One region of the Ornithinibacillus liuyingii genome, then DNA from elsewhere that is predicted to be linked to it. Evidence: riboswitches for the same ligand, from Rfam matches in the RefSeq annotation. Region 1 holds a riboswitch; the other holds the start of a gene.

What was found. A riboswitch is a leader RNA that binds a small molecule or an ion and turns the genes downstream of it on or off. The one in region 1 is predicted to bind thiamine pyrophosphate.
Region 2: another riboswitch for thiamine pyrophosphate. It lies ahead of tenA (thiaminase II); the one in region 1 lies ahead of thiT (energy-coupled thiamine transporter ThiT).

What each region holds. Positions count from the first base shown of each region.
Region 1 covers NZ_JBPWOS010000001.1:202,782-222,857, reverse strand. Annotated here, with positions in the region: gene ACSKT4_RS01120 (TrkH family potassium uptake protein) at 1-769, opposite strand, end outside; gene ACSKT4_RS01115 (CdaR family transcriptional regulator) at 961-2,064, shown strand; gene glcD (glycolate oxidase subunit GlcD) at 2,156-3,568, shown strand; gene ACSKT4_RS01105 ((Fe-S)-binding protein) at 3,568-4,902, shown strand; gene ACSKT4_RS01100 (YwpF family protein) at 4,938-5,348, opposite strand; gene ACSKT4_RS01095 (DUF1657 domain-containing protein) at 5,761-5,967, shown strand; gene ACSKT4_RS01090 (hypothetical protein) at 6,026-6,490, shown strand; gene spoVAC (stage V sporulation protein AC) at 6,524-7,003, shown strand; gene spoVAD (stage V sporulation protein AD) at 7,004-8,020, shown strand; gene spoVAE (stage V sporulation protein AE) at 8,017-8,367, shown strand; gene ACSKT4_RS01070 (DUF1657 domain-containing protein) at 8,393-8,596, shown strand; gene ACSKT4_RS01065 (DUF421 domain-containing protein) at 8,612-9,469, shown strand; partial or broken gene ACSKT4_RS01060 (spore germination protein) at 9,566-11,086, shown strand; gene ACSKT4_RS01055 (Ger(x)C family spore germination protein) at 11,099-13,441, shown strand; gene ACSKT4_RS01050 (Glu/Leu/Phe/Val family dehydrogenase) at 13,642-15,021, opposite strand; gene ACSKT4_RS01045 (hypothetical protein) at 15,100-16,515, opposite strand; gene ACSKT4_RS01040 (hypothetical protein) at 16,623-16,778, opposite strand; gene thiT (energy-coupled thiamine transporter ThiT) at 16,918-17,481, opposite strand; TPP riboswitch at 17,600-17,701, opposite strand; gene ACSKT4_RS01030 (M3 family oligoendopeptidase) at 17,768-19,555, opposite strand; gene ACSKT4_RS01025 (N-acetylmuramoyl-L-alanine amidase family protein) at 19,876-20,076, opposite strand, start outside.
Region 2 covers NZ_JBPWOS010000008.1:103,160-113,906, reverse strand. Annotated here, with positions in the region: gene ACSKT4_RS12335 (class I SAM-dependent methyltransferase) at 1-377, shown strand, start outside; gene ACSKT4_RS12330 (CAP domain-containing protein) at 448-1,236, opposite strand; gene ACSKT4_RS12325 (response regulator transcription factor) at 1,392-2,066, shown strand; gene ACSKT4_RS12320 (sensor histidine kinase) at 2,059-3,420, shown strand; gene thiE (thiamine phosphate synthase) at 3,493-4,116, opposite strand; gene thiM (hydroxyethylthiazole kinase) at 4,116-4,892, opposite strand; gene thiD (bifunctional hydroxymethylpyrimidine kinase/phosphomethylpyrimidine kinase) at 4,873-5,694, opposite strand; gene tenA (thiaminase II) at 5,691-6,380, opposite strand; TPP riboswitch at 6,444-6,544, opposite strand; gene thiW (energy coupling factor transporter S component ThiW) at 6,559-7,059, opposite strand; TPP riboswitch at 7,142-7,248, opposite strand; gene ACSKT4_RS12290 (zinc metallopeptidase) at 7,929-8,600, shown strand; gene ACSKT4_RS12285 (YwnF family protein) at 8,620-9,045, shown strand; gene ACSKT4_RS12280 (hypothetical protein) at 9,074-9,361, shown strand; gene ACSKT4_RS12275 (Spx/MgsR family RNA polymerase-binding regulatory protein) at 9,401-9,817, shown strand; gene ACSKT4_RS12270 (TraB/GumN family protein) at 10,142-10,747, shown strand, end outside.

The sequences.
Region 1 (20,076 bases):
ATAAAAAGATACCTATAGTCCCAACAAATATTAAAATTGCAAAAGTCAACGTCGTTAACTTTGTAAATAAACTGAAATGGGTTAACATGCGATTACGGGAAAATAAGAAATTCTTCACTTCAATTAATACAGGAAATCCGATAGCGCCAAAAATAATTAATAAAATGTTTAGAAACTGTACAAAGTAGTCATGCTGAAATGGTATTAGAGACTCCCCAGTAATATCAAATCCACCATTGGTAACTGCGCTAATTGTTCCAAAGAAACCATGTAAATAAGCTTCTCCAGGAGAAGAGAAATATTTTAAGAAATATGTACCTAACACTAAAAATGCAATAAACTCAACTGTAAGTAATACTAGAATAATTTGTTTAATTAAACGAACCATGCCCTCAAAATTGGTTTGATTCTGGTCTGTCATAATTAATTGACGTTCCTTTAAGCCGATCTTCTTCCCTAACAATAGCCAAATAAATGTACCTATGGCCATAACACCTACCGCACCAAGTTGAAGAATAAACGCCAAAAGAAATATACCTGTTGTGCTTAACGTGTCTGCTACCGTAATCGTACTTAATCCGGTTACACTTAATGCACTAACTGCGGTAAATACGACATCAATAAAATCTACCTCTACCCCGTCTTTATAAGCAATTGGTAAACTCATTAATATAGTAGAAAATATTGCAGCTATTATGTAAAAGAATAAAATAATACGTACTGGTGAAAGTGTGTTAATCCACCTAGAAAATGATTTTGGTAAAAACATGTATTTACAGACTCCTTAGACCACTTTTATTCAGAGTGTTCTTTCGTTTTAATTATAGCACGATTCTAAAAATTTTCCTCTACTTTCGACAATTCGCTTGTTTCCCTATAAAATATTAGTACAACATCCAAAAATTATAACGAAAAAAAGACCATTTGGAAAGACTTGTTCATACGCTTGGAGGAGTGTAAATGGAATTAACCCCTACCTTAGGACAAAAAATAATAAACGAAACAAAGAAATTAATCAATGAAAATATTATTATTGTCAATAATCAAGCCATCATTATAGCAAGTACCGACTGCTCTAGAATAGGTGATTTCCACGAAGGCGCCCTTCAAACAATTAAAAACAACACGACTACAATATTAACAGAGGACCATCTACAGAGCATGAAAGGAATACGTCCCGGTGTTAATTTACCGATAACTATCGAGAATCATGTCATTGGTGTTATCGGCATTACTGGTAATCCAAAAGAAATTATTCCTCTTGCATCACTCATGAAGAAAATGACAGAGCTATTAATACGGGAGAATATTTATGTTCAAGAACTTGAATGGCACGCTCGGGCTATGGAAGCCTATTTCTTTGAGTGGGTGCAAATGGAGCAACCATCTGAAGAATTCCTTAAAAGAGGTAAACTACTTGATATTCATCTCTCCCCTCCTTTAAGGTGCTCAATCATAGAAATCGATTTCTCCAAGCATAAGGATGTCATAAATGAAATTCTAGACCTCCTTTTGTTAAAACTGCCGTGTGTAGCGATTCGCTGGGGACATAATCGTATCGTACTATTAACTGAAGAAGATAAATTCGAATTGGACACGTTGAAAATACAGTTTGAAACATTCCAGAGCTACATAATAAACAAGTTACGTATACCGTTTTCAATTGGTATTGGATCAAAATCAAACTCTTTCTTCATTAAAGACTCTTATCAAAAAGCAACAAAAGCCCTATCTCTTACAAACGCTAATACCATTACAGCGTATGATGAATTATTATTAGAGACTTGCTTGGATGAAGTTAGTCATAATGTTCGAATCGACTTTATTAACAAAGTACTGTCCCCATTAGATAAAGAAGAGGCTTTACTCAATACATTAAAAGTATTTCTAAAGAATAATTTAAATTTAAAGGCAACTGCTTCGGAGCTGCATATCCATATTAATACATTACATTACCGCTTAAGTCGAATTGAGCAGTTGACAGGACTGAATCCCAAAAACACCTATACCATTGCTGTTTTCTATATAGCTTTTTCCTTCTTGGATGAAAACCCAAAAAAATAAGCTTATAATTAAATTTTTTTGTATATTTCACCATATTAAATCATAGGCATTTATTTTAGAATAAAATAAAAAACATTTAGGAGAATAGCCTATGTTTACGGAAGAACTGAAACAAAGATTCATCACCATAGTCGGGGAGAAAAACTTCCAGGATTCAAGAACTAGTTTACTTACCTATTCCTATGATGCTACACCAGGATTTCAATCCTTTCCCGATGCAATACTATCTCCACGAAATACAGAAGAAGTTTCCAACATTGTAAAGCTTTGTAACGAGCATAACATCCCCATTACTCCAAGGGGATCTGGCACGAACCTAAGTGCTGGTACGACCCCTTTACACGGGGGAATTGTCATCCTAATGAAGCATTTCGATAAAATACTAGAAATAGATGAAGAAAATTTAACCGTAAGGACTCAGCCAGGAGTTATTACCAAAACCCTCATTGAAGCGGTGGAATCGAAGGGGTTCTTCTATCCACCTGATCCTAGTTCTATGAAAATATCTCAAATCGGAGGTAACATTAATGAAAACTCTGGTGGATTACGTGGTCTTAAATACGGTGTAACACGTGATTATGTGATGGGACTAGAGATTGTATTACCAAATGGAGAAATTATTCGCACTGGAGGAAAATTAGCAAAAGATGTAGCTGGATATGATCTTACTAGCTTATTTGTTGGCTCTGAAGGCACATTAGGAATCGTTACGGAAGCAACCTTAAAACTCATCCCTAAACCAGAAACGAAAAAAACAATGCTAGCACTTTATCAAGATCTAGATGCTGCTGCACGTTCTGTATCTGCCATTATTGCTAATCGAATAATCCCTGCTACACTAGAGTTTTTAGATCAACCAACACTAAAAGCTGTAGAAGATTTTGCTCAAATCGGCTTACCCACGAATGTCAAGGCGGTTTTATTAATTGAACAAGATGGTTCAGAACGTGAAGTTGATCAGGATATGGAAAATATAACCAAAATATGTCGAAACAATAAAGCTGTAGAAGTAAAATTAGCCTCTTCATCTGAAGAAGCAGCAGCCTTAACAACTGCAAGAAGATCAGCGCTATCTGCACTCGCTCGTTTAAGACCAACTACCATTTTAGAAGATGCTACTGTTCCTCGATCCGAAATTGCGAAGATGGTAAGCGCCATCCAACAAATTGCCAAGCGTTACGATGTTAACATATGTACTTTCGGACATGCTGGTGATGGAAATCTACACCCTACTTGCTTAACAGATATTCGCAATGAAGAGGAAATGAAACGTGTGGAAAAAGCATTTGAAGAAATCTTTGTCAAGGCAATTGAATTAGGAGGAACTATCACAGGTGAACATGGTGTTGGTGCAATGAAACTACCTTATTTGCATTTAAAAGTTGGAGAAGCAGGGATAGAGGTTATGCGTAATATCAAGGAAGCAATAGACCCTAACGATATTATGAACCCGGGAAAAATTTTTGCTAAATCCGACAGAAAAAGAGTGGTGGTTCATAAATGATAAAAACGAAAGAAAAAGAACGAATTGCTCTCGAATTTAAAGAAAAAATGGATTATGAAGAGCTGTTAAACTGCATGCGATGTGGGTTTTGCCTTCCAAGTTGTCCAACCTATATCGAATCAGGAATGGATGAAGCACATTCTCCTAGAGGACGAATTGCCATGATGAAAGCTGTTGTTGATGGGGATATCGAGCCAAATGATGATGTTAAGCGTTCTTTAGATTTATGTTTAGGGTGTAGAGCCTGTGAACCGGTCTGTCCATCAGGAGTAAAATATGGACATCTACTCGAGCAATCTAGAGATATTATTTATCAAAATAATAAACAATCGTTACCTGTAAAGGCTGTACGAAGTATGGTATTTCACAACTTATTTCCGAAACAAAATCGAATAATCAATGCCACCAGTTTACTAGGCTTCTATCAAAGGTCAGGATTGCAGAAAATAGCTAGAAAAAGTGGTATTATGAATTTTTTCCCAGATACATTAAAATCAATGGAAAAAGTACTTCCAACTGTACCAAAGAAAAAACAATTGAAGAGTAGACCAACACATCTATTTCCACTACAAAATCAAAAGAAGAAAGTTGCATTCTTCTCAGGTTGCTTAATGGATACTATATTTATGTCTACAAATGACGCAACAATGAAACTTCTACGGTATGCCGGATGCGAAATCGTAATTCCTAATACACAAAATTGCTGTGGCGCCTTACATGGTCACAGTGGTGAACGAAATAAAGCGAAGGAATTAGCGAAGAAAAATATACTAGCCTTTGAAAAAGCTCAAGTCGATTACATCATTACTAATGCCGGGGGGTGCGGTGCATTCCTTGTGGATTATGACTATTTACTAAAAGATGATCCGGAATGGAAAGAGCGAGCAACTGAATTCTCATCAAAAATTAAAGATATAACTAGTGTCCTTCTTGAATTAGACTTTCATAAAGAGCGATTAAGCCTACCGGATCAAATTGTAACTTATCAAGATTCCTGTCATTTAAAAAATGGTCAAAAAACCTTTATGGAACCTAGAAAATTATTACAATCTATTCAGGGTGTCACATATGTAGAAATGGAGGACGCAAGTAGATGTTGTGGTTCTGCTGGTATTTATAATATTGTTGAATCTGAGATGTCTATGCGAATATTAGATTCTAAAATGGAACAAACGAAAAAAACAAACGCAAAAACAGTTGTAACAGCGAATCCTGGCTGTCTACTCCAAATGAACTTAGGAATAGAACGTGAAGGTCTTACTAGATCCATCCGTGCAGTCCACATTGTAGACTTATTATTAGAGGCATATGAAACAAGTAATCATACACAATAATGTATTAGGCTAGGCTACATACTGTCTAGCCTCTTCTATATCAGCTTTTTAAACTTCTCTAATAATTCTTCACCTTGGTAACCTTGCTCAATAAGCTCACCTAACATTTCTTCAATTTTACTTTTTCGTTTATCAACAATAGTACCAGTAAAAATGACATTAATATGCTCACCTATATTGTTTATACTATCAATGGAGGTAATGAATGTTGCAGGAGCATTGCTCACTTTTGAAATTTTCACTTCGATCATAACTTGGTCACGAGTATTTTGCATATTTTCAAACCAGGCAACATATTTCTTATTGATTAGTGCCTCGATAAGCCACGTGTTTTTATCATCTTCTCTATTTATGACTAAACCATCGATTAATTCAACTTCTGTTTTTACGATATCCTCGTTATTACTTTCAACAATTTGTAACTGTTTTAGTAGGAACGTCTTCATCGTGTCCCCTCCCTTCTATCCTTCTATATAAATTCAGTGTACCAAATTTTTTTCAAATTGATAACTATTTCTAAACACGTCTACTATCAAAAAATAGGAATTGTTGCTTATCTCCCTGTTAATCTCTATTCACCTTATCGAGCATGAATTGGATTGATGAAGATACTTTGTCAATATCAGTCCCAGATAGCTCTCCTACCTATAAAGAGGAACTGGAAAACAGTAATGATGAAATCAAGGACATCATGCTCCAGGTGTACTAAAACATGTTACCAGATTTTTACGTGGTTAAATTAAACTAAATATACAAAGACTATGGGTGTTCCAATGAGGAGCACCTTTTTTAAATACACTATTTCAACTCACTGTCACGATAATGGTAATGAGCTTCTACTTGAGGAGGAAACTTCATATGACTGTAGGAAGTCAAATTAAACAAGCTGTTGCAGGATTAAAGAGTGTGCAAGCAAGCTTTGAACAGTTTGCTTTACAAACTGAAAATAAGCAAGCAAAACAATTATACGAGCAAGCTGCACAACAAACCCAAAGCATTTTAAACTCTGTAGAGCCTCGTGTACAACAGATTGAGCAGGAAGAGCCTCAATATAAGGGTTTTTAATTAGTGGGGAGTAATATCCTCCCCACTATCCATTTAATATAGAAACAGGTGAAAAAAGATGCTTAAAAAGCCATTTTTAATAGTAGTTGGGATAATATTCATTGTTACTTTAGCAGGTTGTAACCCTGAAAACAACACCCAACGTAATTCAGATCATCCTATCAATGTTACAGAAATATCAGCTAAAAATACGTACGACCAATCTAAATCCAATAAAGCCAAGAAAATCCTCTCCAAAAAAGAAAACATAACAAGGGTCTTAGCTGCCAACACAGATAAAATACTTATAATAGCGATTGAAATACCTCATCATGAACGGTTTGGCTTACAAAAGGTTAATAAAGAATTATCAAAAGAGATGGATGAAGAATTTAAGGACATTAAGGTTGAACTAGTAACCGACAAAAAAATTGTAATTGAATTAGAAAAAATTGAAGAGAGATTACAAAATCACGACATAACGAAAAAAGAACTTGAGAAAGAGCTTAAACATATAAGTAAGCTTCTAAAGGAGCAGACCTAAAATTAATAAGCATAATAGAAAGAAGGGATACAAATGCCAGATAAAAAGAAAAAGAACTTACCACCTCAGGCACAAACGTATCAGGCATTTCAGGATAAACGAGAAGTTAAACGTCCAGTTTTAAAAAATTGCGTCAAAGCTTTTCTAGTAGGTGGATTGATATGTTTTATCGGCCAGTTAATTACGACATTTTACATCTATTATTTTGACTTTACGGAACAAACAGCTGGGAACCCGACAGTCGCAACATTAATCTTTATCACCATGCTGTTAACTGGTTTTGGCGTATATGACCGGATTGGACAGTTTGCAGGTGCTGGTTCTGCCGTTCCAGTAACAGGCTTCGGCAATGCTGTCATATCTGCTGCTATTGAACATCGTACTGAAGGATTTGTTTTAGGTGTAGGTGGGAATATGTTCAAGCTTGCTGGTTCGGTTATTTTATTTGGTGTATTCTCTGCTTTTATCGTGGCTTTGATTAAAACGATTTTGACTACATGGGGTGGATTCTAAATGTTATCTGGACATAGCACCTGGTTATTCGAGAATAATCCTGTCATTATTTCTACTGGTACTGTAGGTGGTCCGTTTGAAGCAAACGGCAAAATCCCTGATGCCTTTCATATTCTCTATGATGATATATGGTTGGAACAAGATTCCTTCGAGAAAGCGCAGCAAATGATGATGGAAGAAGCATGCCAATACGCTATTAAGAATAGTCCAATTGAAAAAGAACAAGTCTCTTTCTTTATAAGTGGCGATTTAATCAATCAAATTACACCATCCAGTTTTGCAGCTAAGACATTAGGTTCACCTTATTTTGGATTGTTTAGTGCATGTGCAACATCAATGGAAAGCTTAGCCTTAGCAGCATTCATCATTAATGCTAACGGTGCTGAATACATTATAAGCGGTACTTCAAGTCATAATGCAGCAGCCGAAAAACAATTCCGTTATCCTACCGAGTACGGAGGTCAAAAACCCCCTACAGCTCAATGGACGGTTACCGGTGCTGGTTGTGCATTAGTTGCAAAATCAGGACAAGGACCACGTATTACATCTGCTACTATCGGTAAAATAATCGATATGGGAATGACTGACCCTTTTAACATGGGTGGTGCTATGGCTCCAGCTGCTGTAGATACGATTCTAACCCATTTAAGAGAACGTAATGTCGATGCTTCCTATTATGATTTAATTATTACTGGGGACCTCGCCCATATCGGTAGGGAGGTTGCATTAGACTTACTGCATAAAAATGACATCAACATACCTGATGAAAAGTTTGTTGATTGTGGACTTACAGTATATCGTGAAGATCAACCAGTATTAGCTGGTGGCAGTGGACCGGCATGCTCTGCCGTGGTAACCTATGGACATTTCTTAGAGCTTATGAAAAAGGGAGAACTGGATAGAATATTAGTCGTTGCAACCGGTTCCCTCCACTCCCCCCTTAGTGTTAATCAAAAAGATTCTATACCTTGCATCGCCCACGCAGTATCTATCGAAATAGGAAGTGATAAGTCATGATATTCTTTTGGGCATTTGTAGTTGGAGGATTAATTTGTGTAATTGGTCAAATTCTATTTGATGTATTCAAGCTCTCACCAGGACATACATTAAGTATCCTGGTTGTAGCTGGGGCAATATTAGATGGATTAGGACTATATGAACCTTTAATTGATTTTGCAGGGGCAGGTGTAACCGTACCAATCACAAGCTTTGGTAATTCATTAGTACATGGTGCCATGCAAGAAGCAGAAAAACATGGAATTATTGGTGTTATTACTGGGATGTTTGAAGTGACCAGTTCCGGGATATCAGCAGCGATTATCTTTGGTTTCATCGGTGCGCTAATCTTTAAGCCGAAAGGATAATCTCATAAAGGAGGAAACAGAAACCATGACAGTAGGCTCACAAGTGAAGACCTGCTACGCTTCTATCAAAAATATTGAAGCAACATTAGGAGTACTTGCTTCACAAACAAATGAAGCTAATGCAAGAAATGTATATAGGGAAACAGAAACACTCATACGTGAAATTAAGCAGGATTTAGAGAAACAAGTATTAATGCTAGCTAGAGAAGAACCCCAATATAATCAATAGGAAGGAAAGTAAACGATGGCAGATTGGATTCAAATCGCTCTTAGATCGATAACATTACTCACTATATTGTTCCTTTTCACTAAATGGTTAGGTACGAAACAACTGTCCCAATTAAATATTTTTGAATATATAAGTGGAGTAGTATTAGGAGGAATTGTTGCCATCCATGTCAGTACATTAGATAGCCCTTTCTATTACGCGTTAATTTCCATGTTTGTGTGGTTTATTATTCCATACGCTGTCGAGTATTTCGCATTAAAGAGTAAAGTATTTCGCAATTTTGCTCAAGGTAAAAGTACTGTCTTGATTCAGAACGGAAAAATAATGGAGGACAATTTAAAGAAGGAACATTTTTCAACGGATGATTTATTAGAAAGCCTTCGCGATAAAAACATTTTTAAAGTAGCAGATGTAGAATTTGCCGTATTAGAACCAACTGGAAAGTTAAGTGTACTACCGAAGACAGAAAATCGCCCATTAACCGCCAAGGACATTGGACTAAAAGTAGCACCTGATCGAGAACCACAAACGGTTATTATGGATGGAAGGCCACTTCTAGAACCGTTAGCTAACCTCTCCTTAAATCCTAAATGGTTAGAAACGGAACTAGAAAAAATGAATATTAGCATGGAAAATGTATATCTTGGTCAAGTTGATAGTGATGGTCAATTAACGGTCGATCTTTACGATGATAAACTTACCGTACCAAGTCCAACACAAAAACCACTTTTACTTGCCACAATGAAGAAGTGTCAAGCTGATTTAGAACTATTTGCCCTTTCAACAAACAATCAAGAGACAAAGCAGTTGTATCAACGCAATAGCGAAAAAATGCAAAAAGCGATTGACCTTGTATCTACCTATCTAAAATAGAACCCTAATCCAAAAGGGTTTTATTTTTATGTATTACATATTTTTAACTAGGTGTGGAATCGTATTAATAAACATTATGTTGGAGTTGTAAATAGAATGGTAAAGAAAACATTTAGACGTTCCACTAGAAGTAGACAGAAATTGACCGACACTGACTCAATAAGTAACATCAAGAACTCCATAATAAACCCGAACCTAGAAAAAACCATTGAGCAGTTTAAGACTTTATATTCGTATCCAACAAACAAAGATGTGGTAGTACGCAATCTACATATACCAGGACTAAATAAGGATGTTGGAATAGTATACATTAATACTATAACGAATACTACAGATATCGAAGCATCTATCTTAAGCCCCCTTCTTCAGAACCAGGATTCAACGAAGGGAATTAACGAAATTATTACTTCTCCATCTGTCAGTACATTAATAAGAATGACCGAAATAATATCAGGAATAAACAATGGGAATGTAGCTTTATTTATAGAAGGAGAAAGTCAAGCATACCTCTATAATGTGTCTAACTTTGAAGGAAGAGCTATAGAAAAAGCAGAAAATGAAAATGTCGTTAAAGGACCAAAAGAAGCATTTAATGAAAAGGCAAGTACGAATATCTCCTTAATTCGTAAAAGAATTAAAAGCGAAAACCTACTAGTAGAATCTGTAGTTATATCTGAGCGCTAAAAAAATAATGTATTTATGGTTTATCAAAAGGATTTGGTAAATGAAAAATTACTACAAAATGTTCGTGATCGCCTCCAATCATTGGATGTTAATGCTATACAGAATCTAAGCTTATTAGAACAATATATTGAAGAACGAAAATACTCTATTTTTCCAACGTTATTATACACAGAACGACCTGATCGAGCCACATCCTTCTTAGAGGATGGTTATATTGTTTTATTAATGGATAATTCTCCAGATTGTCTGGTACTCCCAGCAACATTCTGGTCGTTTTATCACATATCAGAGGAGCATTATCTGCGGTTTGCTTATGGGAATTTCACTAGGGTACTCCGTATTTTGGCACTTTTTATAACTCTATTTACTTCTTCTTTATATGTAGCAGTTGTTACCTATCATGCAGAAATGATTCCTCCTGACTTATTACTGGCCATCGCTGCTACAAGAGAAAGGGTTCCTTTTCCAGTAGGAATTGAGGTTTTTATCATGGAGTTGGCTTTTGAACTAATTCGAGAAGCTGGTTTAAGAGTCCCTAGCCCAATAGGACCAACAATTGGAATTGTTGGGGCATTAATCTTAGGACAAGCAGCAGTTGAAGCCAATATTGTAAGCCCAATCGTTGTCATCATTGTTGCACTTGGGGGCTTAAGCTCCTTCGCGATAGGTGACATTAGTATGAACTTTGCAATAAGGATATCACGATTTCTTTTATTGTTAGCAGCAAGTTTCTTAGGGCTTTACGGTTTAACTGCTTTCTTTACATTGGGATTATTTTATATGGTTTCTATAAAGTCATTTGGTGTTCCCTACTTATCCCCTTTAACGCCTAAATATAAGTCATCCGGTGACACGATTTTAAGAAAAATACTTCAAAATGAACTATTACGGCCTGGTTATGTGAAATCTAAAGACATAAAAAAGAAAGCTTAGAGGGATTAATAAATGGTCCAAATAAAAGAAAGAATCGGTATAAGAGAGTATATAGCTATTGTATTAATTATGACAAGCACTAAACTAACTGATAATACTCCCGTTTTATTATTTGAGCCTTTATACAACGCAGGATGGATGGCACCGGTAATAAATAGTATTTTATCTATTATTCCTATCTATTTGCTTATACGTGTTATGGGAAATTATCAAGAGAAGAATTTACTAGAAATCTCTGACCGATTATTTGGGAAATTTTTAAGTACATTTTTATTATTGGTTTTTTTATTAATAGCATTTAGTACCTTAGTAGTTGACACAGCGATTTATACAGATATCATTGGAACGATGTATTTTATTAGAACTCCCACAATAGTTATCTATGGAATTTTATTAACCGTTAGCGCATACGGAGCGAAAAGAGGATTAGAACAAATTGCTTCTGTTTCGTGGTTAGTACTTCCTTATTTACAGGTTACTTTACTTTTCGCTTTAATCCTCACCATTTGGGATGGAAATATTTCATTTATTTTCCCTATTTTTGGACAGAGTAGCTGGGAAGTAGTAAAGGAGAGTGCTCTAAGACAATCTATATTAGCTGATTTTCTATATTTATTTATACTTTATCCCTATTTAAAGAGTAAGAAGGATTTCTCAAAAGGAACATGGTTAGCACTATTTTTTACAACGCTAAACTTAACAGTGTCTCTTGTATGTTTTTTACTTTTTTTTGATTATAATACCGTAATGCAATTGAATTATCCCTATCATGAAGTTATTCGAACTATTTCTTTAGGCTTTCTTACCAATATGGAGACATTCTTTCTTCCTTTTTGGCTTATCGCATCATTTGTTAGGTTTTCCATTTATTTATATATTGTAGCGTTCTTGTTCGGACACATCTTTAAAATAAAACACTATGAGTATGTTACCCCATCGCTGGCAACTGTTATTGTATTTCTTGGCCTAATACCAGAAAGTCCTTCTTTCACCTTGTTCAATTATAAAGATTTTATATTCATTCTTACATCACCGGTGTTTTTCATCTTCCCTATCCTACTGTATGTTGTTGCAATGCTAAAGGGGGAATTTAAAAGTGCAAAAAACAAAAGGTCGGTTAATATCGTTTTACTACTCGCTATTCTTCTATTCTTAACTGGCTGTTGGGACCAAAGAGGAGTTGAAGAATACGCTTTTGTAATTGCTCTAGGAATAGACAAAGTAGACAATCAAAAGGATAAAGTAAGAATTACCTATTTAATTGCCAATCCAGAAACAGGTTCAGCAGCCTCTAGTGCAAGTTCCCAGGAACCACCTAGGGAGATAATTTCCTTTGAGGCTAACAGCCTAATTACAGCAAAAAGCCTTGCAAATATAGTAATAGCCAAGGAAATCACCTATGATCTTGTTAGGATGTTATTCGTGTCAGAAGAACTAGCAAGAGATAAGGAATTCGTAAAGTGGATATATGATGCGGCTAAGTCTATGGATATAAGACGTGACGTACAATTCCTAGTAACAAAAGAAGAAACCTCACAATTTATACAATCAAATAAACCATTATTAGAAACTAGACCACATGATTATTACGAAAAGATTTTTAATGTGGGAGAAATATTTGGAACAACACCACCTTCGGAATTGAATACTTTTTTTCGAATTACAGAAGCCGACGCAGACTTATTTTTAGGTATGTATGGAACAACCGAGAAGGTTCAAGAACATAAATTAAATCAAGAACCTGATCAAATCAAAGCAGGTGAGTTTCACTATACGGGAGAAACTAATACAACTCAAATTGCTGGTTCTGCCGTTTTCAAGGAAGGCCGCATGATTGATTCTTTAACTATAGAAGAGACTAAATTAACCTATTTACTTAACCCAACTTTAGAAACAGGGTATTTTCTTTTTACCTTCCCAGATCCATTTGACGAGGACTATCGAGTTGATGCACAAATTGAATTGGACAATCCAATAAAAATAGACATGAACCTTAAAAGGGATACACCTAAAATTGATGTAACGGTTCCGATATCACTTGAAGTATTATCCAATCATAGTATGACCGATTACTCAAAAGATCCAACGAAGCAGGATAGACTAGAATCATCCATAAAAGAGGATTTAACAAATAAAATTAAAGAGCTTATCAAAAAGACCCAGGAAGAATTTAAATCAGAGCCCTTTAACTGGTCTTTAATCGCTAGAAAAGAGTTTCCGACTATTCCAGAATGGGAGAAATTTGATTGGATGAAAACGTACCCCGATATGGATATTAATGTTTCTGTCCAATTGAATTTAGAGAAATTCGGGAGACAAAATGAACTGCCGAGAATAGAAGAAATGAGGGATTAAATGAAGCTAGTAATTTGGCTATTGATGATAATCATGTTCGTTTACACGATAGGATTTTCTATTACTCTTTGGAAAGGCAAAAGTAAAATAGGTTCCATTACAACCTTTTTGCTAGCACTTGCTATCGTGATCCTCCCCTTTTTCACTATTCTAAGGTAAGCATATTATTGATGAGGAGGCTTATTATGCCTCCTCAACTATTAGTAAAGCTTCCCCTGTCTATACATAATCATAGAAAGCTTCATTACTGCATGGATATAGCAATTTCGCCTTAGCGGATAGGGGTCTGCGAAGAATTGTGGTAATACAGTATCAAAGGTTTCTTTCATTTTTTCATATAGTTTTTGGTATACTTCTTCCTCTTGATAAAACTGGGTCTCCCTGCCTTGTAACCACTCTAAGTAAGATACAATTACTCCCCCAGCATTAGCCAATATATCTGGTATGATGACGACTCCCTTTGCACTTAAATATTCATCCGCTTCTGTTGAAACTGGTGCATTAGCACCTTCTACAATAATTCTTGCCTTTATATCCTTCTTATTCTCCCCATGAACTTGATTTTCAAGTGCAGCTAGGAATACTACATCTGTATCTATTGTCAATACCGCTTCTCGATTTAGAATTTCTGCTTTTATACCTGCCAACTTTACCATCTCATCTGTTTTCGGAAGGTCACCATTATTTGCGTAACTATACTTTACTAAACTAGGTATATTTAGTCCTTCCGAATTGTATAAGGTGACATTACGATCACTTACCGCCACTACTTTATTATTTAAATGATTACATTGAAAAGCTGCTAATGCGACTACAGATCCAACATTCCCAAACCCTTGGACAGCGACCGAAAGTAATTTATCTTTTAAAGCTAAAACAGTTTTAGCAAATGGATTATCCCGCTCCGCTAACCAACTTTCTTGAAGGTTGAGAAAATCATGCATTAAATAACGAAACGTATAGTAAACACCTTTACCAGTAGCTTCTCTTCTTCCTAAGGATCCCCCATTTTCTACACTTTTACCTGTAAAACTACCTCGATACGATTCCCCTGGTCGAATGCTTTTATATTCCCCCATCATCCAGTCCATTTCCCGTTCTCCTGTTCCAACATCTGGAGCTGGTATATCTTTATCTGGGCCTAAACTATCAATGAAATACTGTACATACTTTTTACATATAACATATAGATCCTTTTCGCTAAATTCTCTAGGATTAATGACGACTCCGCCCTTAGCTCCGCCAAATGGAACTTGGTGTAAGGCGTTTTTCAATGTCATAAGAGCAGCAAGGTTCACTACCTCATCTTCATTGACCGATTCGTGAAAACGAATTCCTCCCTTATATGGACCTAATATGTTGTTATGTTGTACTCGGTATGCAGGGATTCGCACAACCTGCCCATTCTCCAGAGCAATTCTTAAAAACGATTTATTGACATGATTTGGTGTAGATAGGATTGCTAACAAGGACGTAAATGCCTTTTTTCTACGCTCCCCACTTAATTCTGGTAAAAAGGATTTGTCATCTACTAAAGCTTGTAATGAACTTTTTACAATATCGACTGTTTGATTTCCCACATTAATACCTCCAACTGATTTATCTAACAATAAAATTGTAACAAAATCAACGGAAGATACCAATTAAGTTATCGAAATTTACAGAATAAAAACAGCTGCCATAACCATTACTAGTAAGCCTATGATTACTGGCAGGAAGTTTTTCCGTACCAGATCCATAACGGAGACCCCACAAAATCCTGCAATTGCAATTAAGGATGACCACGCTACGATCGTCCCTCCACCGGTCCAAATGGCTCCTAATTGGCCGATAGCAGCTAGCGTTCCTGCATCCATCCCACTCGTTTCAAGTGATGCTGCAAGTGCACCAGTAAGTGGTAAGCCTGAGAATCCAGATCCATCCAAACCAGTAATAATCCCTATTACTAGAACACTGATCGCTGCTAGTAATGCACTTTGGGGAAGAAATTCTTGTGTGGATTCTACTAATCCAAATAATAATGATGGGCCTTCCTCGACTCCAAGAATACTCCCCGAGAAATCAGTACTGCCTAGAAAGAAAAACCCCGCAATTGGAATAACCGGTCCCATTGCTTTAAACGCAAACACAAACCCATCCGTAATATGGTTCGAAATATAATCCAATGCATGATGCCTACCAAAGGCAACTGTAGATAATAATAGTAAGATAACCGCAACCCCACCAACAAAGGCTGCCCCATCTCCTCCAACTAATCCACCACTTCCGGTAAAAAGCTTGTTATACATCATATAAACTACAACGACTAAGAGAGCTAGGGGAACAAATACGGCAAAGATTTTACTCCATCTGGTGAGATTATTCGTTTTTGCTTCATTTTTTGTACTTTCAGCTGTGTTTAATGTTGTTAATTCATTTTTATTTAAAGGGTCGTCTTTAGAGCGAATAGATTTTCGATTTATTACATATGCAAGGAGAATTGCCACACCTCCTGCTATTAAAGATAGGACAAGTGCTTTATCAGCAACCAGCCCTGGATTAATTCCTGCTGCTGTCGCAGAGAGGCTTGGAGCTACCTGGACAATATAGTCAGACGATAAAGCCATACCTTGACCAGCAAGTGCAATAGCAACAGCTGCTACAATGGCTGGTAATCCTGACCGGACAGCAGCTGGTACTAGTAAAGCACAAATTAATGGTACAGCAGGTGTTGGCCAGAAGAATAAAGAAATGATATAGGTCGTTGCCACTAATACAAAAAATGACACATGACCATTAACCATTACCTTCTGTACTGGCTGAATCATTCGAACATCAGCACCTAAATCTTTTAAAGAATTGAGTAAGGCGAGCATAAAAGTAATGATGAGGAATATACTAAATAATTCTTGTGCCGCGATTAAATTGGCATTAAATATTGCTGTAAATCCATCAACAATACTTCCTTTATAAACCCAAGCTATAATAAATGTCCCAAGTAATGTTGGAAGTACAACTCCTTTTCGGAAAATCATCGTTATAATGATTAAGAGCGTAAATATACCATATAACCAATGGACTAAAGTAAGCTCCATGTACATCTTCCTTTCTTACCGTAGTGCTATAGCCTATGTTAGTTTAACAATAGCGGTGAAAAGAAGATCTCATGGATAAGATTACTTTGTCCTTAAAATTCTTATAGTTAGAAACTAACGGCAGACATGTGCTTCGCTTTATTTCCCTTCAGAACACATAACTTGCATAGTAGTTCTCCTCCATCATGATGCCCATCAAGGAAACCGTTCTCACAATAAATCTCTATTCCACAACGATTACAAATTCCAACTAATTCCTTCACTGGAACACCCCCATTTTAATATATAGAGCCAGATGGTTTACTATGTTTCAAAACAAAACCAAAAAACGACAAAATGTAGAAAAAAATAAAGGTAACCTCTAATATGAGATTACCTAGTTGTGAGCAGATTGTTCAATTTTTATGCAGATCGTAATAATCGCTTAGGTTGTTTAATAAACAAGAAGAAGACTACAATTGCAGATAATATAAATGATGGTAACATATAAGATCCATTATAAATTAGAGAAAATAACCATACCGGTTGACCTTCTGGTGCTGTATCACCCCAAAAAACGATTCCTGCATAAAAATGGGCCAGAAAACGTAATCCAGAGCCTATCAATACCCCTAAGGTAATATACACTAATCTTATTGCAATTTTACCTTCCTTAAGTGACTTTTGAATTGGCTTAGCGAAGATTCCTGCTACTCCTAAAACAGTAAAGGCAAATCCATATTCAATAAATGCTTGATATAAGTTAAGTATATATGCACCGAATGCTAATTGGAGCACTCCCCATATAAAACCAGCTAACAGACCTCCCTTTAGCCCCCATCGAAATGCAACGATAAAAATAGGAATCATTGCAAATGAAATAGAACCTCCATTAGGCATCTTAAAAGTTGGCAGTAGATCTAGTATTAATGCTAGTGCTGCAAATACAGCAACCTCAACCATAAACAATGTGCGTTTAGAACTCACTTTATTTCCTCCCCTAAATGTATTAAAAAATCAATATTCTTCGATTTTTAAACACAAAAAAAGCAATGCCAAGGGGAAGCTTCCTGATGGGGGAATTCCGCTCACATTGCTAATAATTCCATCAAAAAAGCCACCATCCCTACGCTAGTACTAACTAACAGGTTCAAAGGGTCTGAACATATTGTTCACTCTCAGCCAATCGGCTCCCCCTGTGGACTAAAAATCATTCGCTTTTTTTGCTATTGATATTGTAGCCTAGTTTTCTCTTTTTAGCAAATGTTCTTCCTTACAGTGAAACAAACTCTTCTACATCTTTCACACAAAGTGCAATAGCATCCTCCCAGAAATCTGGTTTTGTAAGGTCTACATTTAAATGCTTCATTGCTAAATCTTCTACATTCATACGTCCAGTATCACGTAATAATGCTATATAATCATCTTCAAAACTCTTATCACTTTTAGTAGCATGAGCATAGATCCCTAGACTAAATAAATAACCAAATGTATACGGGAAGTTGTAAAAAGGTGTTCCTGTAATATGGAAGTGTAATTTGGATGACCAGAAATTCGGATCATATTCGCTTAACGCTTCACAATATGCTTCTTTTTGCGCTTCTATCATTAATTCATTTAATCTATTAACGGAGACCATTCCTTGTTTACGTTCTTCATAGAATCTAGTTTCAAATAAGAATCTAGCATGGATATTCATAAAGAAAGCAATACTGCGCTGTAATTTATCTTCCAGTAACTCTAACCTTTCTTGCTTATCTTTTGCACTTTTCACTGTAGCATCTGCTACAATCATTTCTGCAAAAGTGGAAGCCGTCTCCGCTACATTCATAGCATACCTTTGATTCATACCATGAATATCATTCATGACATGTTGGTGATACGCATGGCCAAGCTCGTGTGCAAGAGTTGAGATATTGGATGTAGTACCTGAATATGTCATAAACACTCGTGTTTGTTGACTATCTGGGAAGCTAGTGCAGAATCCACCAGGACGTTTACCGGCACGGTCCTCCGCCTCAATCCAGCGTTTCTCAAATGTCATCTTTGCAAAATCTGCCATTTTAGGACTAAACTTATTAAAGTTCTCCATAATAAAATTCGCAGCTTTTGTATATGGTACTTTCTTTACCGTTTTCGCTATAGGGGCACTAATATCATATATACTTAGTTTATCTTTACCGAGAAGCTCGGCCTTTTTATTTAAATACTTTACAAAATGTTTTTTATTTCTTGAAATGGCATTCCACATAACATCTAACGTTTCACGCTTCATCCGATTTATTTTAAGCGGTTCTTTCAAGACATCTTCCCAACCACGATGTTTATATGTTTGTAATCGAAATCCAGCTAAATGATTAAGTGTTTGTGCAAATAAATCTGCATTGTCTTCCCAAGCTTTACTAATCTGCTCAAATACATACTTTCGAAATTCTGGGTCTGAGCTGCTTAATTTATTGGCAGCTTGCCCAACAGAATAGAATTTCGTTTCTCCATTTTCTTCAATTTGTACTGACATTTTGCCTACGATAACTTCATACATTTGTCCCCAAGCATTATAACCATCAACCGCTAAATCATTAATTAGCACTTCTTGTTCCTTTGGAAGCATCTCTTTTGCTTGTGATCTTGTTTCATCAAGTACAAAAGCTACCTCTTGTAATGATGTATGCTGTAGTAGTTCTCCCCATTCCGAGTCCGGAATAGATGCAAGTTTTTGATTTAACGTAGTATGTATCGTTCCCATCTTCGCGCCTAAATCACTTCGTTTGGCGACCAGTAGGTTAGCGTTAGTATCCTTCACATTCTGTGCACTTAAACAACTAATAAATGCAAAGGACTCTCGAAGCTTTTTCATCGTTTTTTCCAGTTTTGCTACTATATTAGCTAACTCATCAGTTATTCCCTGACCTTCCGGATTAAATGCTTGAACAATTGTCGTTAACTCTTTCATTTCATCTTCTACTGTCTTTAGGTAGGATTGAAACTCCTGTGACTCACTTCCACCTGGAAAGATTACATCCAGATCCCATGTTTTCTCGTATTCTCTTACTTTTTGCATCAAACCTCTCCTTTATAAAAAATTTCAACTAATTAATATATTAACAATAAGTTCATCATTTTTCACTAGAAATATTTTGGAAACCGAAATATTTTATAATAGAAATAAATTGTATGAAATAAAAACCTAATAATTTTGTAAAGGATATCCTGCTCCAGAAATATTATGGTGAATCATACTAGATTTGGTAATCATTATTCGCAAATAGTTTACGAGGTTCTCCCCACCCCTTACCTGAACACCAATTCCAGATATATTTCCAGAGCCGATTATAATACTTCCTTTTGAGATGACTATTTCTCCTGATAAAGCATTATTTATTATCGATTGGAAATGGTGGCACCAGTATTTGGGTGTGCATAAATTTGCACTCTTCCAAAATCCCTTGTTTCAATAATATATACATGAGCTTGTGTGCTTCCTAGTATTTCATACGTTAAACCACCGAATTTCTCGGGATTTAAAAATCCAACCTCATTCCCTTTTACTGGGGATACCTCTAATGGATAGACTCGCCAGGA
Region 2 (10,747 bases), on a different contig from region 1:
GGTGGACGGTTGAATTAGAGAAAACATTGACACATATCCATCGATATTTAAAGCCTGGTGGAATATTCATTTTTAGCTGGGAGCATCCGATGCATGACCGAATAAGACGAGTAGACGATTCATTTATACTAGATAAGTCCTACTTACAAGAGGGTCCCGAGTACAATGAAGCATGGAATAATACGGTAATCATACCACATCGAAAGTTAAGTACTTACATAAATACACTTGTTACGGTTGGGTTTGAAATAGAGAAAGTAATCGATGATGTCGTATTACCCAATGTAGCAACGGAAGGTAATGATCACCGGTGGTATTCGGTCGACAAGGCGAAGCTAATTCCAGCGACGTTTATAATCAAGGCTAGGAAGAAATAGTTTGGGATAAACGAAATAATACAAATCAGATCAAAAAAAGGTGCCACGATACGTTCGTGACACCTTTTAACTATTTTGTTATAAACATCTGTGTCCAGTGGTTTCCATTCTGTTCATAGCCAACACCGATGTGGGTAAAGTTAGCGTTTAAAATGTTCTCGCGATGGCCTTGGCTGTTCATCCATGCTTGGACTACTTCTTCTGGTGACGTTTGACCTTTGGCTATATTTTCACCTGCAGAACGATACGTAATACCGAAGTCACGCATCATATCAAACGGGGAGCCATAAGTAGGACTAGTATGCGAGAAATAATTTTGTTGCTGCATGTCAGTCGACTTCTGACGAGCAACTTGACTTAGACTTGTATCAATCTCTAAGGCATTTAACCCAGCTTGTCTTCTTTCTCTATTCGTTAAAGCGACAACATCGCTTTCAAATTTACTTAACCCATGATTCTCCGTTGTTTGCTGCTCTGGTGCTTGTTGCCCCTCTTGTCGTTGTTCTTGACCACGCTGTGGCTGTTGATTCTGTTGCGGTGCTTGCTGGAATTCTTGCCTGTCTTGTGGTTGTTGTGGTCCCTGTGGAGCTGGAGTTCTCGCTGTTATATTGTTTGTATTCGGAACTTGGTCTCCATCTGGTAAGTTTTGATCTTGTTGTGGTGCTTCGCGAGCCTCATACTTTGCATCTTGTGTTTTGATTGGTTGTGTATGTGGATACTCACTACTAGTTTGATCGGTGCTTATACTAGAGATATTAGGATTTTCATGGTTTTCATTATTGGCGTTATCAGTATTACATGCAGCAAGCACGAACAGTATTAGGATTCCAATCAAAAGTTTAACTAAGTTTCCTTTCATAATATATCACTCCTTTTTCATGTTTCTCATAGTATTAGTCATCTATGGAAAAATATTGATACGAATTTGGCTTTTTTTGAACGTGTTGGAGATTTACGGTACCTATTACTGGTGCTAAACTAAAAATAGTAAATACTATAGGAAGTGAATACTAGATGAATACGATTCTTGTTGTGGATGACGATGCACATATTCGAAAATTAATTCGATTATATTTGGAAAATAGTAGTTATGGTGTAGTGGAAGCAGAGGATGGAGAAGAAGCCATTAACTTGTTAGGGAAGCATAAAATTGACTTAGCTATTGTCGATGTTATGATGCCTAAGGTGGATGGGTATGAACTTACAGAAGACATTCGTTCTTATTTAGACATTCCTATCCTGATGGTGACAGCAAAAGGAGAATCACAGGATAAAGTAAAAGGCTTTCGTGCAGGAACCGATGATTACTTAGTGAAGCCATTTGATCCAGTCGAATTAATCCTGCGAATAGAAGCCTTATTAAAGCGTTATAATCTAACCAATGAAAATATTGTTAAAGTAGGGAACACCCTTATTGATAAAGAGAAATTAGTCGTTCAAACAGAAGAAGAGACGGTTACTTTAAAAAGAAAAGAATGTGAATTATTAGCGGTCTTAGCTAGTTCTCCAGGAAAGATTTTCACTAGAAATCAATTAATTGAGAAAATCTGGGGATTTGATTATGAGGGGGATGAAAGAACCGTTGATGTCCATATTAAACGGCTAAGAGAGCAGCTAGAACACTTTCACGATATCACGATAACCACCGTAAGAGGTCTCGGCTATCGGTTGGAGGCAATTCATGGTTAGGAGCTTGTATCTAAAGATCGTTGGTACATTTATATCGGTTGTGATTGTTAGTATTTGTCTGTCCTATGTGCTAACACCGTATTCCTTAAATCAGGAAGTCATCTTTAAAGAAGAATTGTCCAAAATATCTATCGGTCTAGCTGAAGTCATTCAAATGACTGGGCCAGAGAGTATCCCAGAATTAATGGATAAATTTGATGACATCGAATTTGAAGTGTTGATTACCAATGGGGAGGATATCTTTTTTAAGAAGGAAGATAAATTCTCTATTCCAGTTCGTATGGAGGACGTTGAGGAAATTTTAAGGCATTCCTTTGATGATCCGGTAGTATTACTGGATAAGAACAATAGGTCTGCGAGGATTGTCGGTGTTCCGATATATGTTTCGGGAGAACCCTACGCACTTATTACTAGAATTGATTATGAAGATGAATTTGAGGATATGAAGCAGGGGATTTTTATATCGCTATTATTAGTGTTATTGGTCGGAAGTTTATTAATATTCCTTGCTTCGAGATATTTAGTAAATCCAATTCGTAAATTAACCATTGCTGCTCGACAAATTGCTAAGGGTGACTTTTCTGTACGAGTAGATAAAAAGCGGGGTAAGCATCAAGATGAGGTTGGCGAGCTAATTGATAGCTTTAATCACATGACTGGAGAGCTAGAAAAAATCGATACGATGCGAGCTGATTTTGTAAGCAATGTATCACATGAAATCCAATCTCCACTAACATCTATAAAAGGGTTCACCAAAGCAATAATGGATGATGTGGTACCACAGGAAAATCAAAAAGAATATTTAACGATTATTTACCAAGAAATCGAAAGGATGTCTCGCTTAAGTGATAATCTCTTACGAATTGCATCTTTAGATTCCGAGCACCATCCTTATAACCCTGTTTCCTATCGCTTAGATGAGCAAATACGAAACTCGGTACTAACGACAGAACCGCAATGGACGAAGAAACATATTGATATCCAATTAGATTTAGAGCCGGTGGAAATTTTTGCTGATAAAGACTTAATGGAACAAGTGTGGCTTAATTTGATTACCAATGCGATTAAATATACGGATGAAAACGGCGTAATCCAAATTGCTATACAGATTATTGGTGGCAAAATAACGGTTAGGGTAAGAGATTATGGTATTGGAATACCAAAAGAAGCCATCCCGAATCTGTTTGCTCGCTTTTACAAGGTGGACCGTTCAAGAAATCGGTCGGTAGAGGGGAATGGATTAGGCTTATCCATCGTAAAGAAAATTTTATCCATCCATAAGTTCAGTATCAGTGTGAAGAGTGAAGAAGGAAAAGGATCTACTTTTACCGTACACATCCCAATAAGTCATTAGAATAAGGCATAAGAAATGGTTCCATTCCAAACATCTGTTTAGAATGGAACCATCTTTTACAGTTATAATACTCTATAGTTTCTCTACGGAAGACGGAATGTTAGCTGCTTGGGTAATGGCAGAAATAACGGCCACTCCATCAGCGCCAGCCTCCATAACATAGGCAGCAGTGTCTATCTGGATTCCGCCAATCCCAACTATAGGAAGGTCAGGATATTGATGACGTATCGCTTTAATCCATGCAACACCAACTGCAGCTTTGGCATCTGTTTTTGTTGAAGTAGGATATATTGGCCCAGCCCCAATATAATCCACTAAATGAATAGGGCTATTATTTAGTTCATTCCAATTAGAAACCGAAAGGCCAATAAGTAAATGCGGAAATTCTTCTCGAACCTTCTCTACAGGCTGATCATCTTGACCAACATGTATTCCATCGACATCTAGAGCATTTGCTAATTCTATATCGTCATTGATAAAGAATGGGATATGATATCTTTTGCAAACTGCTCTTAATTTTTTTCCAAGCTCCAACTTTTCCTTTCCCTTTAACGAACCGTACCCCTTTTCCCGATATTGAAAAGCGGTAATACCACTTTTTGCTGCTATTTCTAGGATTTCTACAGGGTCTCTAGTGCAATCTTGACTACCCATTATAAAATATTTTCGCAAGATCTGTTTATTCATAGTAGGCATTACAGTGATTCTCCTTTAAGCGCTGTGACATCCATCGATAGCGCATCAATAAAATGAGGAATGAAGGTTCCAGATGCTTTCACCTGTTCTTGCGATGCAGTGTATTCCGCTGCTAATCCATAAAAGGCTACTGCAGTTTCTGCTTGCTCGTAAGGAGAGTCATCTGTTGTTAAACAGGCAGCTATAATGGAACCTAATAAGCAGCCTGCTCCGGTTACTTTCGCTAGTAATGGGTGTCCGGTTCCATTTATGGTAGTCGATTCTGTTGTACTAATGACATCGCGTTTCCCAGTTAGTACAGCCGTTGTCTGATATGTTTTGGCAACCTTTCTGGCTATTTCCTCTATGTTTCCGTCACCAAAAGAATCGACACCTTTTGTCTGCCAAGGGACATTAACTAGATGAGCAAGCTCCCCAGCGTTTCCTTTAATAACAGTTGGCTGCACTTCTTCCAATAGTTGTTTTACTGCATTAGAACGATAAGGAGTTGCAGCTACTCCAACTGGATCAAGTACGACGGGAATTCCTTTTTGATTAGCTGCTTTTCCAGCAGCAATCATGGCCTGTAAATCATTTGCAGATAGTGTCCCGATATTCAATAACACACCATCAGCAATCGTAGCCATTGCAGCGGCTTCTTCTTCAGCCTTTGCCATGATTGGTGCCCCACCAAATGACAATAGACCATTGGCAGTGAAATTCATTACGACTTGATTTGTTAGATGGTGAATTAAAGGTTTATTTTTTCGTACAGTATCAATTATTTGCGTGTTCATAGCGGTTTTTCTCCTCTCGTATGCCCCAGTGATTAGTAGGGCCATTACCAGCTCCTAGATTAGATGCGTGCTTGATAGCTAGCGTGATAAAATGTTTTGCTTTTTCAACCGCAGCAACTAAGGAATCCCCTTTGCTTAAATAGGCAGTAATGGCTGCCGAATACGTACATCCTGTGCCGTGGGTGTTTTTACTAGGTATTCGCTCTGCAGCAAAGGAATAGAAACGCTCTCCATCGTACAGAAAATCAATTGCTTCCTCTTGTAAATGCCCACCTTTTATTAATGCGGCTTTAGCACCTAACTCATGAACAATAATTGTAGCGGCTTTTTTCATGTCTTCTAGAGAAGTAATTTTCTCTCCAGTTAAATATTCTGCCTCTGGTATATTTGGTGTGACGACAGATGTTAATGGTAGTAGTTGTTCTCTTAAAAAATCTCGTGCAGTGCTTTCAATTAGAGTATCTCCACTTGTTGCAACCATAACAGGATCCATAACATAAGGAGCATCGAGGTTGCTAATTTGATTGGCAATGATTCTCATCATATCGACAGTAGCAAGCATACCAGTCTTAAAGGCGTGAATAGGCATATCAGATATCACAGATTCGAGCTGTTGTTCAATCATATCCAATGGAATATGGTGGATCGCTTGCACGCCAGTTGTGTTTTGGGCAACAACCGAGGTAATGACGGACATTCCATAGCTCTGCAGTTCTTGAAATGTTTTCAAATCAGCATGGATACCTGCACCCCCACTTGGATCGGTTCCTGCGATAGTTAGTGCACATGGGACTTGGGTCATATCCGCTTCACTACCTTTCCTGATGGCCATTCTTCGCATGTATAAGCCATTTCCCAAAACGCTAATTCAAGTTCACAGCTTTTACGAAAGGCATCACGTATGCGGTTCTTTTCAGAAGGAGACGCCTCTTTGGCAAGATTATCTAATCGTTCACGCATTTCTGTTGTGGTACTCCTCGTACGAGCATCACTATAAAAGGTAATCCATTGATAAAAAGGATGATCTGGTGTTGGCTGATACCTCTTCATTAATTCGTCGCCAATTTCTAAATAGGTCCATGGGCAAGGTAGTAAGGCTCCTAATATTTCGCCCATAGAACCGGTATGTGCATGGTACAGCATATGTTTTATATAATGGTCGGCAGTCGGTGGTAGTGGGTGTCCTTGGAGAGACTCATAAGGAACACCAATGTACTCACAAAAATTATGATGCGGATGAATCTCATCCTTTAATATAAACTCCATTTTATTGAAGAAATATCGTATATCATCCCTGCTAGAGGATTTAGACGCAGCTAACCCATAAATTTTCATGAATGCATTAAGGTACTCGAAGTCTGCCTTAATATAATGAGCGATTGCTTCCTTTGAGATATCGCCCTCTCCAATTCCTTTAACAAAGGGATGGTCAAAAATAAGTTGAAATATATCATTGTTTTCTTCTCGTAATGATTCTGTGAATAACATGGATAAACTCCTCCTTAGAATGTGAAAGCTACTAGGAGAGTACCGTAGATATGTGAGGGATATATGCGGCCTCAACTACTTCCCTTCGCTAGCATTACCTAGATCAGGTTATTAAGGGACAAAGGATATACCTTATCTCAGCAAAAGCGCCCCTAGTAGTTTTCAGTGTTTAGTTAATTTACCTTTTCAAATGAATAGAGCCTACATTTTCTAGCTTAGTAATGTGAGATACAACGAACCAACCGAGTATAGCCCCTGGTAAACTACTTACAAGAAACGCGGGCATAAAGGCAAAAGCGCCAGTAGCATTTCCCATAAATAGGTAGGCTAAAGGGACGGAAGCCAATGCTCCGATTACCCCACTTCCGACTCCTTCCCCGATAACTGCCAAGCCTATTCTTCCTGACCTTTTATATAAGTAGCCAGCTAAAAAGGCACCAATCATACCACCTGGAAAGGCGAGTATGGTACCGAGTCCGAGAACATTACGAAGCAGGCCAATCATAAAAGCGACAATCACTGCTGGACCTGGTCCAAGAAGGACACCTGTAAGAACATTTATTGCATGCTGCATAGGGTAGGCTCGTGCTACCCCTGCTGGAAACCAAATAAGCTGAGCAGTAACGGTCCCAATAGCTATCAAGACAGCCATCGTTGTAATGAGACGAGTTTTATTCATCGTTCCTCCTTTCTGCAAGGGACACAAAAAAAGCCAGACCCATAGAAGGACCTAGCTTAATTGATTGAGATTAATAGATTGACTAATTGTCGTACTACTTCCCTCCGCTGGTACTAACCAGATCAGGTCCATAAGGGTCGGAAAAATCTATTCCTCTCAGCCCACATTAGAGCGCCCCTAGTAGTTTTACTATTCATTTGTCATGAATCACTATTATCATATCAAATGAAAAAGCATTTGTCACTGTGGTACTTGTTTTTAGGTGTAGAGAAGATGGAGTTAAACGATGGAGCATGCAAGGTATAACTACTGTAGTAGCGGGAGGTTATCGTTTTGGTGAAAGAGAGTAAAAGTCTAACAGAGGGAGGCTATCGCTGCCCTTTTTTGGTAGAAGAAGCTGGAAAAGGTACCAGAGGGAGGCTATCGGCGCCCTTTTTTAGCAGAAGGAGAAGGAAAAGGTAAACAGAGGGAAGGTGTCAGCGCCCTTTTTTGGCAGAAGAAGTTGGAAAAGGTGACAGATGGAGATTATCGCTGCCCTTTTCCAGCTGAACGAGAATAAAAAGGTAATAGAGAAAGGCTATATTACCCTTATCAGGTTAAACCATCCGAAAAAGGTAACGGAGAAAGTGTATCGAAATTATAGGATTAAATAATTTTTTTTAGTTCATATTCAGTTCATATTTGTTTTTTATACTAATGATACACCCAGAAGAAATAAATTTTTTCTTATTTGTGCAACAAAACACAAACTTATTTCGTATATATATTGAAAAACAATTCTAATAAGTATAAATCTGGGATGATATTGGCAAGTCTTATAGAAAAAAGAGACACATCTAGGGGGAATTGTCGTGTTTTTATTTCATCCAATGGATTTTCTAATACTCATTGCATTTGGGCTTGCGCTATGGGCGCAATCTAGTGTACAAGGAAATTTTAAAAAGGGTTCCAAAATAAAGGCCTCCTCTAACATGACAGGTGTAGAGGTTGCGAGAAGAATACTAGACAGTGAGGGGCTTTCTGATGTAAGAATAGAACTCTCTAAACGAGGAACACTTTCCGATCACTATGATCCAACTGCTAAAGTAATTCGATTATCGGAACCGGTTTATCGAGGGAATTCAATTGCATCCCTTTCTGTTGCCGCACATGAAGTCGGTCACGCAATTCAACATGCGAATCATTATTCGATGTTAGTACTGCGACATAAACTTGTCCCGTTTGCAAATATAGGGTCACAGCTTGCACCATTTCTTTTAATTGCTGGGTTTATATTTACCCAGGGTAGTATGTTGATAGGAATTGGGATTATCCTATTCTCAGCAGCTGTACTATTTCAGATTGTTACATTACCAGTAGAATTTGATGCCTCAAGGCGTGCTAAGAATAAACTAATAGAATTAGGTATGATTGCGAATCAAGAGGAACGAGGCGTTAGTAAAGTGTTGAACGCTGCTGCATTAACGTATGTAGCAAGTACCTTGATTGCTGTCTTAGAGCTTATAAAATACATCATGATTTTTAGAGGAAGACAAAATTAATGAAAAGGTGGGATTTTTAATGAACTTACCTGTAACAGATATGCCGAGCTTTATAAAAAAAGAAGTGGATAAATTAAACGAAACGATTTCTCCTTTCATCAAGAAAGTATCGAAATATTCATTTTGGGCATTTCCTCTCATTGTATTTTCGCTAATTAATTTATTCTTTTTGCTAGTGGTTATGCCGGAAACGAGAACAACCGTATCACTTATTTTGTATGCGGTAATGGGAGCATTCGGTTTTGCCCTATCAAAAGAAGCGAAGCATCAGAGGAAAGAAATTTTAAAAGTGAGTGAGGATTATATCATTAAGCGTATCAATAAAAGTGATGTAATAGCAAGTGCTGTTAAGGATCGCTATATTCGCAGAGTCAAGGAGCAGCCGGCCTTTGCGATGAATCATTTTATAAAGTTTTTAGAAGAAGAAAATCGTTTAATGGAGTAGTAAGTATGATATACCCTGGAGGGATTTCGTGACATTATTAGCGGAACAAGAGTATTTTAAGATTGAACGAAAGGTAGACCGTATAACACAAGTTGATGTGGAGCATAAACGCTATCTGAAGCTATATACGGACAAAATCCAGAGTAAACATCGCGAGTTTCCAATTAAGGACGTATTAGATATTTCTTACCGAGAAATAGGAGGTGAAGGAGCTGGCCTTCTTTACTTACATACAACTCGTGGTGTATTTTCATATACATTGAAATCATCTCCAAGGCATTTTATTGAAATCTTTAAACAACACATTAAAAAGTAAGACAAAGTTTTCAAAAATAGTAGAAATGGGGAATGGTAAATGACTGTCATGATTTATGGTGCAGCATGTTCATCAACCAGAAAAGCAAAAGAATGGTTTAGGAAAAATAATATTAATTATATTGAACGAAATATATTAAAGGATCCATTAACGGTTCCAGAATTACAGCAAATATTAAGCAGAACGGTAGAAGGAACGGAAGAAATTATCTCAACACGATCTAAAGTTTATAAAGAACTCGATGTGGATATTGATTCCCTTCCACTTCAAGAATTACTAACTCTGATTCATAAACATCCTAGACTGCTTAGAAGTCCTATCATGTTAGATGAAAAGAGACTTCAAGTAGGATTCCATATCGATGACATTAGACAATTCTTACCAAGAAAAACTAGAGAACGTCAATGGCTTCAATGGAGAATGAATTACCTTCCAATGACAGAAATTGTGAAATAATAAATAAATGGAACGAAGAGGTTGAGACTTTACTATATGTTTTAGTAAAAATCCGATAGAGTCACTATATTATTTAGGAATATACGTAGAAGTTAGCGGGTCACAGACAGATCTCCTTGAATAGATTACTGTCCTCCCGGTGCTGAAAGTGAAGACATCGTATTTTTCTGAAGCTAGTAAGTGGTGCGAACGAGGATGCGGATTATGTTTTGCTTGAAACGGTTGTCACAACCTCTTTTTTCTCGTTCACAATAAATTTATTTCAAATTTTTAGCAAACTAGTTTATTATTAATTTTATATAGATATATAAAGGAAGGTACTTTATGTCAGAAGATAATATATCACGTTTAGAGATAAATGGAAAAGAGATTATTCTGATTGGTACAGCACATGTATCCAAAACAAGCGCAGAACAAGTTAAACAAGTTATCGAACTAGAACAACCAGATTCCGTCTGTGTGGAACTTGACGAACAACGTTATAAGTCCATTACAGAAGGGAATAAATGGAAAGAAACAGATATTTTTCAAATTATTAAAGATAGAAAAACAACACTACTATTGATGAACCTTGCTATTTCCTCTTTTCAAAAACGGATGGCTAGCCAATTTGGTATAAATCCTGGACAAGAAATGATTCAAGGTATTGAATCGGCAAAAGAGATAAATGCTAATCTTGTATTAGCAGATCGAAATATCCAAACGACATTCTCACGGATTTGGCGTGGCATTGGGTTAAAAGGAAAGCTGATGCTTTTAACACAAGTCATTGCTAGTATCTTTACGAGAGAGACCATATCGGAAGAAGAGCTGGAGAAGATGAAGTCACAGGATATGATCGATTCGATGCTACAGGAATTTACCGAGAGCTTTCCGAGATTAAAAAAGCCTCTCATAGATGAGCGTGACCAGTATCTTGCTCAAAAGATT